3 regions of the Mesorhizobium vachelliae genome follow, and region 1 is predicted to be linked to each of the others. Evidence: riboswitches for the same ligand, from Rfam matches in the RefSeq annotation. Region 1 holds a riboswitch; each other region holds the start of a gene.
The links. A riboswitch is a leader RNA that binds a small molecule or an ion and turns the genes downstream of it on or off. The one in region 1 is predicted to bind thiamine pyrophosphate.

Region 1 (4,911 bases):
GGACCTTTGCCTATGTGCGCAAGCGCGAGGCAGCGACGGCGGTCCTGCTTTTCCTGGCTTTCATGGCCAGGCCCGACAACATCGTCTTCCTCGCCATTTTCGCGGTGCTGCTTATCGCTTTCCGCGAGAGGGCATGGGGCGCGCTGGTGGGCTTTGCCGCCTCTTTCGTTGCCTATTTCGCCATTTCCCATTGGGCGCAGCATCCCGGCTGGTGGCCGCATCTTTGGTTTTCCAGCATCGAGCAGCATTACAACATGGACGGGTTCGAACCGCCGTTCTCCGTGGCCGCCTATCTGAAGGCCTTTGCAGCGTCGGTGGTGCGCGCCATCAGCGTCAACAGCTGGGTCGGCGTCGCGGTCCTGGCGCTGGCCGGCTGGTTCGGCTTGAGCCGCGTCGGCTTCCGGCTCGACCGCCGCGCCGGCGTCCTGCTGGCGGCGCTCGCGCTCGGCGTGCTGGCGAAATTCGCCGTCTTCCCGATCCACGACACCCGCATCTATTTCCCAAATCTTCTCCCGCCCTTCCTGCTGCTCGCCGCGCCGCTGATGGCGCTCTGGGGAGCGGCGAGCAAAGGCGGGCGCCGCGCCGCGCTGCAGGTCATTTCCGGAGACAAGTCATGAGCTCGGTGTCCAGCTTCGCGCGCGTTCTTCTGTCGCTCGGCCTGCCTGTGGGCCTGCTCGATCGCGGGCCGGCGTTGCGCGGCACGAAGTTCCTTGCCAAGGCGGCGCTCAAGGCACGTTTCGGCGGCAATGGCCGGCCGTTCCAGATGGTCAATGTCGGCGCATGCGACGGCGCGCTGTTCGACGACGTGACGCCGTGGCTGCACAGCATCCGCGGCGCTCGCGCCATGCTGGTCGAGCCGATCCCCTACAATCAGAAGCGGCTGCGCGCCAACTATCCTGATACCGATCGCTTCATCATCGAGCCGGTGGCGGTGACCAGGGCCAAGGGAACGATCACCGTCCATACGTTCGACGCCGCCGCGCTCGAATCCGGCACACTGCCGATCGAGTTCATCGGCTGCTCGTCGGTCACCGACACCAATCTGATGTCGGGCAAGAACGCCTGGGGCGAGGCCGATGCCAACTTCAACAAGTTCGCGCCGCATCTGAAGGACATCGAGGTGCAGTCGGAGACCTTGCAGACGCTGCTCGACCGCAACGGCATTGCCCATATCGACGCTTTCCTGGTCGACTGTGAAGGCGCCGACTGGATGGTGTTCGAGCAGCTCGACCTCGAGCGTTACCGTCCCGGCATGATCAAGATCGAGGTCGGCGCGCTGCCTGCCGCCGAGATCGGCCAGGTCGTGGTCAAGCTCAAGACCGCCGGCTACCAGGTCGGCTTCCAGGCCGAGGACATCTGGGCCTTCGCCTAGAGCGGTTCAGCCTTTCACGGAATCGCCGAACCGCCCTAAGCCTTTGTTTTTACGCAATTCCGGACGGAAAACCGTTTCACACTTTTCCTGAAATTGCTCTAGTTTCCCTGCAACGGCAATCGAAACCCAATTGTCGTCCTGGCCGGATGCGCTTGACAAAACGGCGGCGGCTCGCTCAACTTGAGCCATTCACCAGGGGAGTCCCGGCAAGGGGCTGAGATACTGCTGGCTTTCGCGGCGCAGTGACCCGTTGAACCTGATCCAGTTCATACTGGCGTAGGGACGGTGCAAGCGCTTTGCGGGAATCCATGCCCGAAGACCTGTCTTAGCAGGTTCACCAAGGCGGCTTTTCATCCTTCCGGCACAGAACTGGGTCTCCAATGCAGATGAGCAAAGGAGCCTCAAATGAATGCCTTGACCCCCACCGTTTCGACGGGACCATTGCCCGCCTCGCGGAAAATCCACAGGACCGGCATTATCCATCCGCAGATCAGGGTGCCGATGCGCGAGATCAGCGTGCACCCGACAGCCGGGGAACCGCCGGTGACGGTCTACGATCCGTCAGGCCCCTATACCGACCCCGCGGTCGAAACGGATATCGAAAAGGGTCTTGCCCGCCTTCGGCAGGACTGGATCGCCGCGCGCGGCGATGTCGAAGCCTATGACGGCCGCCACGTCAGGCCCGAGGACAACGGATTTGCGACCGGCGAACGGCTGACGCCGGAATTTCCAGTCCGCAATCGTCCGGTGCGGGCGAAGGCCGGCAAGGCGGTGACACAGCTTGCCTATGCGCGCGCCGGGATCGTCACGCCCGAGATGGAATTCGTGGCCATCCGCGAGAACCTTGGCCGCGAGATGCTGCGAGGCAGGCTGCAACAGGATGGCGAAGCGTTCGGCGCGTCGATACCGGACTTCGTCACGCCGGAATTCGTGCGCGACGAGGTGGCGCGCGGCCGCGCGATCATCCCAGCCAATATCAACCATCCCGAGAGCGAGCCGATGATCATCGGCCGCAACTTCCTGGTGAAGATCAACGCCAATATCGGCAATTCCGCCGTCACCTCCTCGATGGCTGAAGAGGTCGAAAAGATGGTCTGGGCGATCCGCTGGGGCGCCGATACCGTGATGGACCTGTCGACCGGCCGCAACATCCACAACATCCGCGAATGGATCGTGCGCAACGCGCCGGTGCCGATCGGCACCGTGCCGCTCTACCAGGCGTTGGAGAAGGTGAGCGGCATCGCCGAGGACCTCAGCTGGGAGGTCTATCGAGACACGCTGATCGAACAGGCCGAGCAGGGCGTCGACTATTTCACCATCCACGCTGGCGTGCGGCTGCATTACATCCCGCTGACCGTCGACCGGGTCACGGGCATCGTTTCCCGCGGCGGCTCGATCATGGCCAAATGGTGCCTTCACCATCACCGCGAGAGTTTTCTCTACGAGCATTTCGAGGAAATCTGCGACATCGCCAGAGCCTATGACGTCTCCTTCTCCCTCGGCGACGGCCTTCGCCCCGGTTCGATCGCCGATGCCAACGACAAGGCGCAGTTCGCGGAGCTGGAGACGCTCGGCGAGCTGACGAAGATCGCCTGGGCCAAGGACTGCCAGGTGATGATCGAGGGTCCCGGCCATGTTCCCATGCACAAGATCAAGCAGAACATGGACAAGCAGCTTGCCGTCTGCGGCGAGGCGCCTTTCTACACGCTTGGGCCGCTGACCACGGACATCGCACCGGGCTACGATCACATCACCTCCGGCATCGGCGCCGCCATGATCGGCTGGTTCGGCACGGCCATGCTCTGCTATGTGACGCCGAAGGAACATCTCGGGCTACCGGACCGCAATGACGTCAAGACCGGGGTGATCACCTACAAGATCGCCGCGCATGCAGCCGATCTCGCCAAGGGACACCCAGCAGCGAAGGTCCGCGACGACGCGCTTTCGCGGGCACGGTTCGAGTTCCGCTGGGAAGACCAGTTCAACCTGTCGCTCGATCCCGAGACGGCGCGCTCGTTCCACGACGAGACCTTGCCCAAGGAAGCGCACAAGGTCGCGCATTTCTGTTCGATGTGCGGGCCGAAATTCTGCTCCATGCGCATCTCCCACGACATTCGCGCGGAAGCGCAAAAGGAGGGGATGGCGGCTATGGCGGAGAAATATCGCGCGGGCGGCGATCTCTATATGCCCGTCGAAACGCCCGGAGTGGAAGAACAGGCTTTGGCGCGAGATGATCGGGAGACGCGCTGAGCCATGCGCCGTGTCCTTGTCAAAGGCGCCGGTGTGGCAGGTCTCACCGTCGCCCACGAATTGGCCGCGCGGGGTGCGTCGGTCACGGTTGCCGAAATTCGGAGCCAGATAGGCGGCAAGGCCTCCTGGCTAGCCGGTGGCATGCTGGCCCCCTGGTGCGAGCGCGAAAGCGCCGAAGAGGCGGTTGTCACGCTCGGCAAAACTTCGGCCGAGTGGTGGGACAGGACACTGCCCGGGGTCGTGACGAGGGCCGGCACGCTCGTCGTCGCCCATGCGCGAGACGCCTTGGAGCTTGCCCGCTTTGCGACCCGTACGCGTGACTATGAGGCCGTCGACGAAGACGCGATTGCCGCCCTTGAACCAGACCTTGCCGGTCGGTTCCGCAAGGGCATGTTCTTTGCCGGCGAAGCTCATCTCGATCCCCGCCGGGTTCTCGAGGCGCTCGCCGGCAAACTGCGCGCCATGGGTGTCGCCTTCCTCTTCGAGGCGGGCGAGATCGCTCCTTCCGGCTTTGATCAGGTGATCGATTGCACGGGGATCGCGCAGGCCGAGGACGATTTGCGCGGTGTGCGCGGGGAAATGCTGATCCTGCGCACGCGCGAGGTCTCGCTCGCTCGGCCCGTGCGCCTGCTCCATCCGCGTCATCCGATCTACATCGTGCCGCGGGCCGATCATCACGTCATGGTCGGCGCGACCATGATCGAAAGCGACCATAGCGGACCGATCACCGCCCGTTCGCTGATGGAGCTCCTCAACGCGGCCTACGCACTTCATCCGGCGTTCGGTGAGGCCGAAATCGTCGAGACAGGCGTGGGCGTTCGCCCTGCCTATCCAGACAATCTGCCACGGGTGAAGCGTCGGAAGGACGGCACGATCACGGTCAACGGCCTCTACCGGCACGGTTTCCTGCTTTCGCCGGCCATGGCGGAACAGGCTGCCGGCCTTCTCTTCAATTCAACCACCGACCTGGAGTCTGACAATGAAGCTGATCGTCAACGGCGAAGCGCTTGAGGCCAAGGCGGCGACGCTCGACGCCCTTTTGAAGGAGCTCGACTATGAGGGCAACTGGCTCGCCACGGCGCTGAACGGGGATGTCGTGCCCGCGGCCAACCGGGCGGAATTTCGATTGGCCGACGGCGACCGGATCGAAATCCTTTCTCCCATGCAGGGAGGCTAGCCGATGTTCGATCTGCTCGGAACGAAGCTTGCCTCCCGGCTGCTGCTGGGCACCGCCCAATATCCATCGCCGGCGATTCTTGCCGAAGCTGTCAAGGCGTCGGGCACCTCGG
Region 2 (4,911 bases), on a different contig from region 1:
GCAAGATCGGGTTCGAGGGCGGCAATCGCCTCCTCGTCGACGGACTCGCAATTGCGCGTACGAGCCGCAAAACGCGCGAGCTCGGAGGCGTCGCGCGCATGGGCGACGACGAGCGTGCCGGCCCTCGTCACGAGCCCGGGCAGTGCCCTTTCCCACCAGTCGGCCGAAACCTTGCCGAGCGTGACAACCGCCTCGTCCGCGCTTTCGCCTTCGCACCAGGGGGCGAGCATGCCGCCGGCGAGCCAGGAGGCATTGCCGCCTATCTGGCTTTGAATTTCAACAACCGTGACCGACGCACCCCGCACGGCCAATTCATGGGCGACGGTGAGGCCTGCCACACCGGCGCCTTTGACAAGGACGCGGCGCATGGCTCAGTGTGTCTCCTGATCTTTCTGCGCCAAGGCCTGTTTTTCCGCCCCGGGCGGTTCGACCGGCATATAGAGATCGCCGCCAGCGCGATATTTCTGTGCCATGGCCGCCATCCCCTCCTTCTGCGCTTCAGCGCGAATGTCGTGCGAGATGCGCATGGAGCAGAATTTCGGCCCGCACATCGAGCAGAAATGCGCCAGCTTGTGTGCTTCCTTGGGCAAGGTCTCGTCATGGAGCGAGCGCGCTGTCTCGGGATCGAGCGACAGGTTGAACTGGTCTTCCCAGCGGAACTCGAACCGTGCCCGCGAAAGCGCGTCGTCACGGATCTTCGCCGCGGGATGCCCCTTGGCAAGATCCGCGGCGTGCGCGGCTATCTTGTAGGTGATCACGCCGGTCTTGACGTCGTTGCGGTCTGGCAGGCCGAGATGTTCCTTCGGCGTCACATAGCAGAGCATCGCCGTGCCGAACCAGCCGATCATGGCGGCGCCGATTCCCGAGGTGATGTGGTCGTAGCCCGGCGCTATGTCCGTGGTCAGCGGCCCCAGTGTGTAGAATGGCGCTTCGCCACAGACGGCGAGCTGCTTGTCCATATTCTGCTTGATCTTGTGCATGGGAACATGGCCAGGGCCCTCGATCATCACCTGGCAATCCTTTGCCCAGGCGATCTTCGTCAATTCGCCAAGCGTTTCCAACTCGGCGAACTGGGCTCGGTCATTGGCGTCGGCGATCGAGCCGGGACGAAGGCCGTCGCCGAGCGAGAAGGAGACGTCATAGGCTCTGGCGATGTCGCAGATCTCCTCGAAATGCTCATAGAGGAAGCTTTCGCGGTGATGGTGCAGGCACCATTTCGCCATGATCGAGCCGCCCCTGCTGACGATGCCAGTAACCCGGCCGACGGTGAGCGGGATGTAATGCAGCCGCACGCCGGCATGGATGGTGAAATAGTCGACGCCCTGCTCGGCCTGCTCGATCAGCGTGTCGCGATAGACTTCCCAGGTCAGGTCCTCGGCGATGCCGCCGACCTTTTCCAGCGCCTGGTAGAGCGGCACGGTGCCGATCGGCACCGGCGCGTTGCGCACGATCCATTCGCGGATGTTGTGGATGTTGCGGCCGGTCGATAAGTCCATCACCGTGTCGGCGCCCCAGCGGATCGCCCAGACCATCTTTTCGACCTCCTCGGCCATCGAGGAGGTGACGGCGGAATTGCCGATATTGGCGTTGATCTTCACCAGGAAATTGCGGCCGATGATCATCGGCTCGCTTTCGGGATGGTTGATGTTGGCGGGAATGATCGCGCGGCCGCGCGCCACCTCGTCGCGCACGAATTCCGGCGTGACGAAATCCGGGATCGTCGCGCCGAACGCTTCCCCGTCCTGTTGCAGCTTGCCACGCAGCATTTCGCGGCCAAGGTTCTCGCGGATGGCCACGAATTCCATCTCGGGCGTGATGATCCCTGCGCGCGCATAGGCAAGCTGCGTCACCGCCTTGCCGGCTTTCGCCCGCAACGGGCGGTTGCGGATGGGGAATTCCGGCGTCAGCCGTTCGCCGGTCGCAAATCCGTTGTCCTCCGGCCTCACATGGCGGCCGTCATAGGCTTCGACATCGCCGCGCGCCGCGATCCAGTCCTGACGAAGGCGGGCAAGACCCTTTTCGATATCCGTTTCGATCGCGGGGTCGGTATAGGGGCCTGACGGGTCGTAGACCGTCACCGGCGGCTCGCCGGCAGTCGGATGGACCGCGATCTCGCGCATCGGCACCCTGATCTGCGGATGGAGGACGCCGAATTTGTGGATCTTCCGCGAGGCCGGCAGCGGTCCAGTCGATACGGTCAGGGTCAAGGCATTCATTTGAGGCTCCTTTGCTCGTTGCATTGGAGACCCAGTTCGGTGCCGGAAGGATGAAAAGACGCTTTTGGTAGGCCTGCTTGAGACAGGTCTTCGGGCATGAACGCCCACAAGCGCTTGCACCGTCCCTACGCCAGTATGAACTGGATCAGGTTCAACGGGTCACTGCGCCGCAAAGCCAGCAGTATCTCAGCCCCTTGCCGGGACTCCCCTGGTGAATGCTTTCGAATTGACCGGGCCGCCGCTATCTTGTCAAGCGCCTTCAGGCCGCGGCGCTGATCGGCTGCTGATCAAACTGGCGGAAAAGTTCGCGCACATGGCGGCGACAGATCGCGCGCCCGAGACCAGCACGGGGACGCTTGCGCCAATTAGGCCGAAAGCTTCTTCTCCCGCCTGCGCCGCGCTGAGATCGGCACCCATCATCAAGTCAGCGGTCGCTATCTTCATGCCTACGCAGCAGAGATGGCATGGCGTGAGGACAACCGCCGTTGTAAGCAATGGCGAGCAGTATCTCGCCGTCGCCAACGCCTCGCTTAATCACCCAATCAGCCGAGTGTGGACTGGATATTGGCAGCGAAGCGTGGACAAAATTTAATCGCTTTTCGCATCGAAAATCGTCTAAACGGCAACCAAATGACGGTCGACGCATTTTAAATGCGTCTAAATGCACGTTGCATATTTGCCGAAAATTGACAAATATGTGCGTTGCTTGTATGGCGCCGCCACGACAGACGGCCCAAGCCAGGGACAGGACCGGGAGAACGATGATGCCAGAGAGAGGCTTGCCGAAGAGCGCTGAACGGTGCGCCCTTCCGCGCGACATTTCCAGATTTAAAAAGCTGTACGAAAATGGTCGCGCCGTTATCAAATCGGATCCTGACAAAACCCTCGGGTATGTGTCTACCGTCGAATTGGTAAACGAGACGGTGAAAACCGCCGCGTAACCCCGTTTTTTTATTTCCTTTTAGAGGGCGAAGGTTTACCAACCTTCGCCCTCTTGCTTTGGGGCTTGGAGTTCTCGCCTGTATGATTCCGTTCGATGAAAAGAAGTTGGATGAATGGCTCGCCGACTACGAATCTTTCAACTACGCTTTCCGCGAGTTCTGTTACGCCAATTTCAAAGTGCATGGACTCGAAGCCCATTTCATTCCGAACGTCACAAAGCAGATTCACGCTCAGTGGGTGGCCGACAACCAGCAATGGCTTTCAGAGGAAACCTCTGAAAAAACGACGCGGCTGTCTCACGTAAAAATTTGTGCCCTGCTCCTTTTTAATCTGAATTCAGAGCCCTTCTTGGGCAATTTCTTCGACCACGAATATAATGAGGACGTGCCGTACGACTTCAAAGGAAGCGACGAGCAGAAAGCCACCGCTAGGCAGGACCTAATCGACGGGAGGGAATCTATCCTTGCGCTCGATTTTTGCCTCCTAATTATTAATTGGTTCGAAAGAAATCGTACGGACCGAGCCATCCCATACCGCCAACCGATGACGGCCGATATGCGCCACGATTTGCTCAATTACCTATTGGGCGGTGCCGTCGACCGAAAGGGGCTCTATCTGATATTGAAGGCTATGTATTTGCGACCGAACAGGGGCGGCGCAGCCAATTAAAGGGCGTTCATTCTTCGGCGACGGTCCCAATTCTTGGAACTTCTTATGGCACTCGCCACCTTAGCGACCAAAGCGCGGTCGCCGGCATCCCATCCCTTCGCCTCGATGACGCGCAGGGCGATTTCCCGGTTGGTTCCTTGCGGTCCGACTTGCGCCATGAGGCGCGGCAGCTCCCGCCGCTTGAAGATATAGAGTGCTTGCCCTTGGGCTTGATGTCGCGCGGATCGCCGCGATATCCGAACAGGAACAGCACTGCGTCAACGTGTGCGATCTGGGCGCCGATCGCTTCGGCCTTGGCTTTACCAGATGTGAGAGCTGCCCCCGCCAGTTCGGCACGATTTGCTACCAGTGCGGATATGACGTGCGGCTCACCCATACCGCACCATACGTACGCCATTCGTTGACCCGATTCTTTTTAGGTGTGAGCTAAATAATGCCGGAAGACTGTCAAATCACCGAGCTGAAAGTTCGATTCTTGCGATGATCACGCCGTCAATCGGCACCAAAGGTTTGCGCGTAGATCGCTTCGATCCGCCTTGCCTCATCATTAGTCAGCGCGGCGAATTCCTTTTGGCGGGCGCGGTTCGATAGCTGGCCGCCATTCTGGTGGAGGAAACGGAAGAGCAGATCGATCAGCCGCTCGGGCATGTCGATAAAGGCATCCACCTGTTGCCGGAACTGATCGTAGCGCTTCAGAAACGCGGTTTCGTTGGGAAGATCCCGTTCGATGGTTCGCTGAACGCAGGCATAGAGGAATTCGGCGTGCGGGGTTGCATCAAAGAAGCGGTAGAAATCCCCGGTGTCATTCAGTACCCGGACGTTGAATTGCGGCGTCGCTTCCCAGTGGACCAATGGCAGAAGGCGCCGGGAATAGCTCTCGAGCACGCGCCGGTACTCGTCTAGCTGGTCCAGGATCGCGGCCGAGACGGGAAACACAATTCCCGGCGGATTGAATCCGTGCGTGGCAAGGATGTGATGGATTAGATAGCGGTGAATACGGCCGTTTCCGTCCTCGAATGGATGGATGTAGACAAAGCCGAAGGCAAGGATAGCGGCGGCGATGACTGCATCAAGGTTTTGCGCG
Region 3 (4,911 bases), on a different contig from region 1:
CAGCGGCCGTTGCCGTCCGGCGCGATCACGCTGGTGACGGTGCGGTCGAGGAAGTCGCGGTCGTGGCTGACCAGGATCACCGTTCCGGCAAAGCCGGCGACCAGTTCCTGCAGCAGCTCCAGCGTCTCCATGTCGAGATCGTTGGTCGGCTCGTCGAGCACCAGCAAGTTCGCCGGCCGAGCCAGCACGCGGGCCAGCAGCAGCCGCGCGCGCTCGCCGCCGGAAAGCTCGCGCACCGGCGTACGCGCCTGCTCCGGCTTGAACAGAAAATCCTTCATGTAGGAGACGACATGGCGCTGCTCGCCATTGACGAGCAGGTTCTCGCCGCGCCCGTCGGTCAGGTAGTGCGCCAGCGTCTCGGCCGGGTCGACGGCTTCGCGCTTCTGGTCGAGCGTCGCGATCTCCAGATTGACGCCGAGCCGCACGGAGCCGGCGTCCGGCGCCAGCTCGCCGGTCAGCATCTTCAGCAATGTCGTCTTGCCGGCGCCGTTCGGCCCGACCAGGCCGACGCGGTCGCCGCGCTGGATGCGGGTCGAAAAACCCTTGACCACGGTGAGGTCGCCGAAGCTCTTGGCGATGCCCTTGGCCTCGATCACCAGCTTGCCGGATTCGGCGGCGTCGCTCGCCATCATGGTGGCCGTGCCCTCGGCGCCGCGATGGCTGCGGAAGCGCTGGCGCATGGCCTGCAATTCGCCGAGGCGGCGCATGTTGCGCTTGCGCCTGGCGGTCACGCCGTAACGCAGCCAGTGCTCCTCGCGCACGATCTGGCGGCCGAGCTTGTGCTGCTCGCGCTCTTCCTCCTCCAGCACCTGGTCGCGCCATTCCTCGAAATGCGCGAAGCCCTTGTCCAACCGTCGCGTCTGGCCGCGGTCGAGCCAGACGGTGGCGCGTGAGACGCGCTCGAGAAAGCGGCGGTCGTGCGAGATCAGGATCACGGCGGAAGAGGCGCGGACAAGCTCCTCTTCCAGCCATTCGATCACGGAAAGATCGAGATGGTTGGTCGGCTCGTCGAGCAAAAGGATGTCGGGCTCCGGCGCCATGACGCGCGCCAGGGCGGCGCGGCGCGCCTCGCCGCCGGAGAGATCGTTCGGCCGCTCCTCGCCGGTGAGGCCGAGATGCTCCATCAGATAGGTGGCGCGGTGCGGATCGTCGGCAGGGCCAAGGCCGGCCTCGACATAGGCGCGCACGCTGGCGAAGCCATCCATGTCCGGCATCTGCGGCAGGTAGCGGACCGTGGCCGAGGGCTGGCGGAAGACCTCGCCGTCCTGCGGCTCGATCATGCCGGCGGCGATCTTGAGCAACGTCGACTTGCCCGAACCGTTGCGGCCGACCAGCGCGATCTTCTCGCCGGCGGATGCGCTGAGCGCCGCGCCATCGAGCAGCGGGGTGCCGCCGAAGGTCAGCTTAATGCCGTCGAGGTTGAGGAGTGGCGGCGCCATGTCTGGAATGTCAGCTTTCGGGAAGAGGATAGGGGTGGGCCAGAAGCAGCGCCCGGCCGCGTTCCAGCGCGATGCCAAGCTGCCCCTTGACCTCGTTTGATATAGTGAGCGAAGAGCCGAACGCCACCTCGACGCGGTCGAGCGGCCATTTGGCGCCGGTGACCGTCAGGCCGGTGAGCTCGGAGAAGCCGAGCACCGAAAACAGGGTGCCGTCCGCATAGTCGAAGGCGGCGCTGCCCGGCAAAACGGGAACACCTTCCTGCGCGCCGCTTGTCAGCAGCACGGTGGTGCCTGCCTCGGCCAGCCGCACGGCCAGCGCCAGATGCAGGAAGGCGTGGTCGGCGCGCTTGCCACCGAAGGCGCCCGCCAGCACGAGGCTGGTGGCGCCGCGCCGGAGCGCCTCGGCGATGGCGAGCTCGCCATCTGTCATGTCCTTCTCGGCCGGAAAGACCTTGCGCGGCACCTCGGCCAGATCCTTTGGCAGGTTCGCCGGCACCGAGTCGAAGTCGCCGACCCACAGCTTGGGCACGAGGCCGAGCATGCGGGCATGGCCGATGCCGGCGTCGGCGGCGATGACGCGCGAGCCAGCGATCTGGCGTTCGAGCCGGGGCGTGCGAATGAGTTCGCCGCCGAGCAGGATGGTGAATGTGCCCATGGCCGTCGCCTTACCAGCCCGCCGGGTGAAACGGAAGCCGGGTGGCGCGGCCTTCGCATCCGAGGTCGGCGCCCGAGCGTTAGATGCCCGGCAAACTTCCGCTTGCGCGCCGCTTCGGCCGGGCCTATCTGTCGAAACGCTCTAACGGGGTGCCGGACGTGATCCGGCTGAGAGGCAGTCAAGCCAACCCGCTGAACCTGATCCGGTTTGTACCGGCGGAGGGATTAGACGTTTCGGACCTTCCGGCGCCTCAATTCCTTGTCACTCGAACGAAGGAGGCGCCGATGCGCGCGATATTGTCCAAGCTTATTCTCGCAACCGGCCTGGTTTCGCTTCTGGCGGGCGTCGCGCCTGCCGAGGCAAAGGACAAGCTCACCGTCTATACCTATGAAAGCTTCACCGCTGATTGGGGCCCCGGCCCGGCGGTGAAGAAGGAATTCGAGGCCGAATGCGGCTGCGATCTCGAATTCGTCTCGGTGGCCGACGGCGTCGCCTTGCTCAACCGCGTGAAGCTCGAAGGCGCGGGCACCAAGGCCGATATCGTGCTCGGCCTCGACACCAATCTTACCTCCGACGCCAAGGCGAGCGGCCTGTTCGCGCCGCATGGCGAAGTCTCCGGCATCAATGTGCCCGGCGGCTGGAAGGACGACACGTTCGTGCCTTTCGACTATGGCTATTTCGCCGTCGTCTATGACACGCAGAAGCTTAAAGTCCCGCCGAAGAGCCTGAAGGAACTGGTCGAGGGAACCGGCGCCGACAAGATCGTGATCCAGGATCCGCGCACCTCGACGCCCGGCCTCGGCCTGCTGCTCTGGGTGAAGTCGGTCTATGGCGACAAGGCGCCGGAGGCCTGGGCCAAGCTCAAGACCAAGGTGCTGACCGTGACGCCGGGCTGGAGCGAGGCCTATGGGCTCTTCACCAAGGGCGAGGCGCCGATGGTGCTCTCCTACACCACCTCGCCGGCCTACCACATGGTGGCCGAGAACACGGAACGCTATCAGGCGGCCTCTTTCGAGGAGGGCGAATACCTGCAGATCGAGGTGGCCGGCATCACCAAGACCGGCGCGAAGAACCCGCTGGCGCAAAAGTTCATCGCCTTCATGACCGGGTCGAAATTCCAGGACGTCATTCCGGAGACCAACTGGATGTTCCCGGCCGGCAAGACCGACAAGCCGCTCAACCCGGCTTTCGACAAATTGGTCAGGCCGACCAAGACCTTGCTGTTCAGCCCCGAGGAAGTCGCCGCCAACCGCAAGGCGTGGGTGGATGAGTGGCTGGCGGTGATGAGCAAGTAGGATTTGCCAATTATCGCAAAATGATCGCTCTACGGCGCCCCCCTCTGTCCTGCCGGACATCTCCCCCACAAGGGGGGAGATTGGCTGTCGTCGACGATTTCGCCAATCGCCGACGTTGCAGGACGGTGCCGAGCGTTGACACTGCTGATCTCCCCCCTTGTGGGGGAGATGTCCGGCAGGACAGAGGGGGGCGCGAAGGAACGCGGCGCTCGCTAATTCAAGCCGACGTGGTGCAGCGTGCAGTCCGCGCCGCGCTCTGACTCCCGCGTCACCGCCGGCATCATCGCCCTCGCGGCAGTCGCCGTGCTCGTCGGCGGCGCCTTCGTCGGGCTCATCCTCGAAAGCGCGCGCGATCCATCCGGTGCACTCGCCGCCTTCGACAGCTACCTCCTGCGCGTCGCCCGCTTCACGCTCTGGCAGGCGCTGCTGTCGACATTGCTATCGGTCGCGCCGGCGCTCATGGTGGCGCGCGCGCTGTCCCGGCACCCGAACTTTCCCGGGCGTCGCCTGATCTTGCAGCTGTTCACCGTGCCGCTAGCGTTGCCGGCGATCGTCGCCGCGCTCGGCATCCTGGCGCTCTATGGCCGCGCCGGATATTTTGCCGGCGTCTTTGCCGGGCTTGGCGGCGGAGAGTGGCCCGGAATCTACGGCCTCTCTGGCATCCTGGTCGCGCATGTCTTCTTCAACCTGCCTTTGGCGACGCGCCTGTTCCTCGAGGCGTTGGGCACCATTCCCGCCGACCAGTGGCGGCTGGCGAGCCAGCTCGGCATGTGCGCCCGGCCGGCCTTCCGGCTGATCGAATGGCCGGCGTTGCGCGCAGCCTTGCCGGGCGTCGCCGGGCTGGTCTTCATGCTCTGCATCACATCCTTCACCATCGTGCTGACGCTGGGCGGCGGTCCGGCCGCGACGACGCTGGAGGTCGCCATCTACCAGGCGCTGCGCTTCGATTTCGATCCCGCGCGCGCCGTGGTGCTGACGCTGCTGCAGATCGCGCTGACCTTCATCGTGGTCGTCGCGCTCATGCGGCTCGGCGCCAACACGGTCGGCGATGCCAATCTGCCGGTGGCGCCGCGCCGCTACCTTTCGGTGGGCCGGCTCGAAAGCGTGCTGAACACCTGCCTCATCGCGCTTGCCCTGCTGTTCGTCGCCGGGCCGATGCTGGCGACCGTGTTCTCAGGCCTGGAGGCCGATCTCGGCCGGCTTGCGGGTGAAGAGGCGGTGCGCCGCGCGACGCTCACCAGCGCGGGCCTCGCCTTGCTTGCGGCGCTGCTCAGCGTGACCCTGTCGCTGGCATTGATCGCGTCGCGGCGCGCGCTGGCCCTGCGGCGCCGCTTGGGGAACGCCATGTCGCTGCTCGAACATGCCGCCGACACCGGCGCCGGCTTCGTGCTCGTCGTGCCGCCGATCGTGCTTGGCGCCGGCTGGTTCCTGGCGCTCCGTAACGTCACCGATGTCTTCGCCGTCGCGCCGGTCATGGTCGTCGCCGTCAATGCGGTGATGGCGATGCCCTTCGCCGTCCGCA

Region 2: another riboswitch for thiamine pyrophosphate. It lies ahead of thiC (phosphomethylpyrimidine synthase ThiC); the one in region 1 lies ahead of thiC (phosphomethylpyrimidine synthase ThiC).
Region 3: another riboswitch for thiamine pyrophosphate. It lies ahead of thiB (thiamine ABC transporter substrate binding subunit); the one in region 1 lies ahead of thiC (phosphomethylpyrimidine synthase ThiC).

The regions. Positions count from the first base shown of each region.
Region 1 is NZ_JAVIIR010000007.1:163,309-168,219, reverse strand. It holds gene RFM41_RS16700 (hypothetical protein) at 1-617, shown strand, start outside; gene RFM41_RS16695 (FkbM family methyltransferase) at 614-1,372, shown strand; gene RFM41_RS16690 (hypothetical protein) at 1,379-1,561, opposite strand; TPP riboswitch at 1,557-1,673, shown strand; gene thiC (phosphomethylpyrimidine synthase ThiC) at 1,778-3,622, shown strand; gene thiO (glycine oxidase ThiO) at 3,626-4,633, shown strand; gene thiS (sulfur carrier protein ThiS) at 4,602-4,799, shown strand; gene RFM41_RS16670 (thiazole synthase) at 4,803-4,911, shown strand, end outside.
Region 2 is NZ_JAVIIR010000020.1:69,704-74,614, reverse strand. It holds gene thiO (glycine oxidase ThiO) at 1-368, opposite strand, end outside; gene thiC (phosphomethylpyrimidine synthase ThiC) at 372-2,216, opposite strand; TPP riboswitch at 2,321-2,436, opposite strand; partial or broken gene RFM41_RS30340 (transposase) at 2,565-2,808, shown strand; gene RFM41_RS30335 (hypothetical protein) at 3,240-3,827, shown strand; gene RFM41_RS30330 (Fic family protein) at 4,320-4,911, opposite strand, start outside.
Region 3 is NZ_JAVIIR010000003.1:573,189-578,099, forward strand. It holds gene RFM41_RS09735 (ABC-F family ATP-binding cassette domain-containing protein) at 1-1,439, opposite strand, end outside; gene RFM41_RS09740 (thiamine diphosphokinase) at 1,450-2,094, opposite strand; TPP riboswitch at 2,230-2,335, shown strand; gene thiB (thiamine ABC transporter substrate binding subunit) at 2,379-3,389, shown strand; gene thiP (thiamine/thiamine pyrophosphate ABC transporter permease) at 3,627-4,911, shown strand, end outside.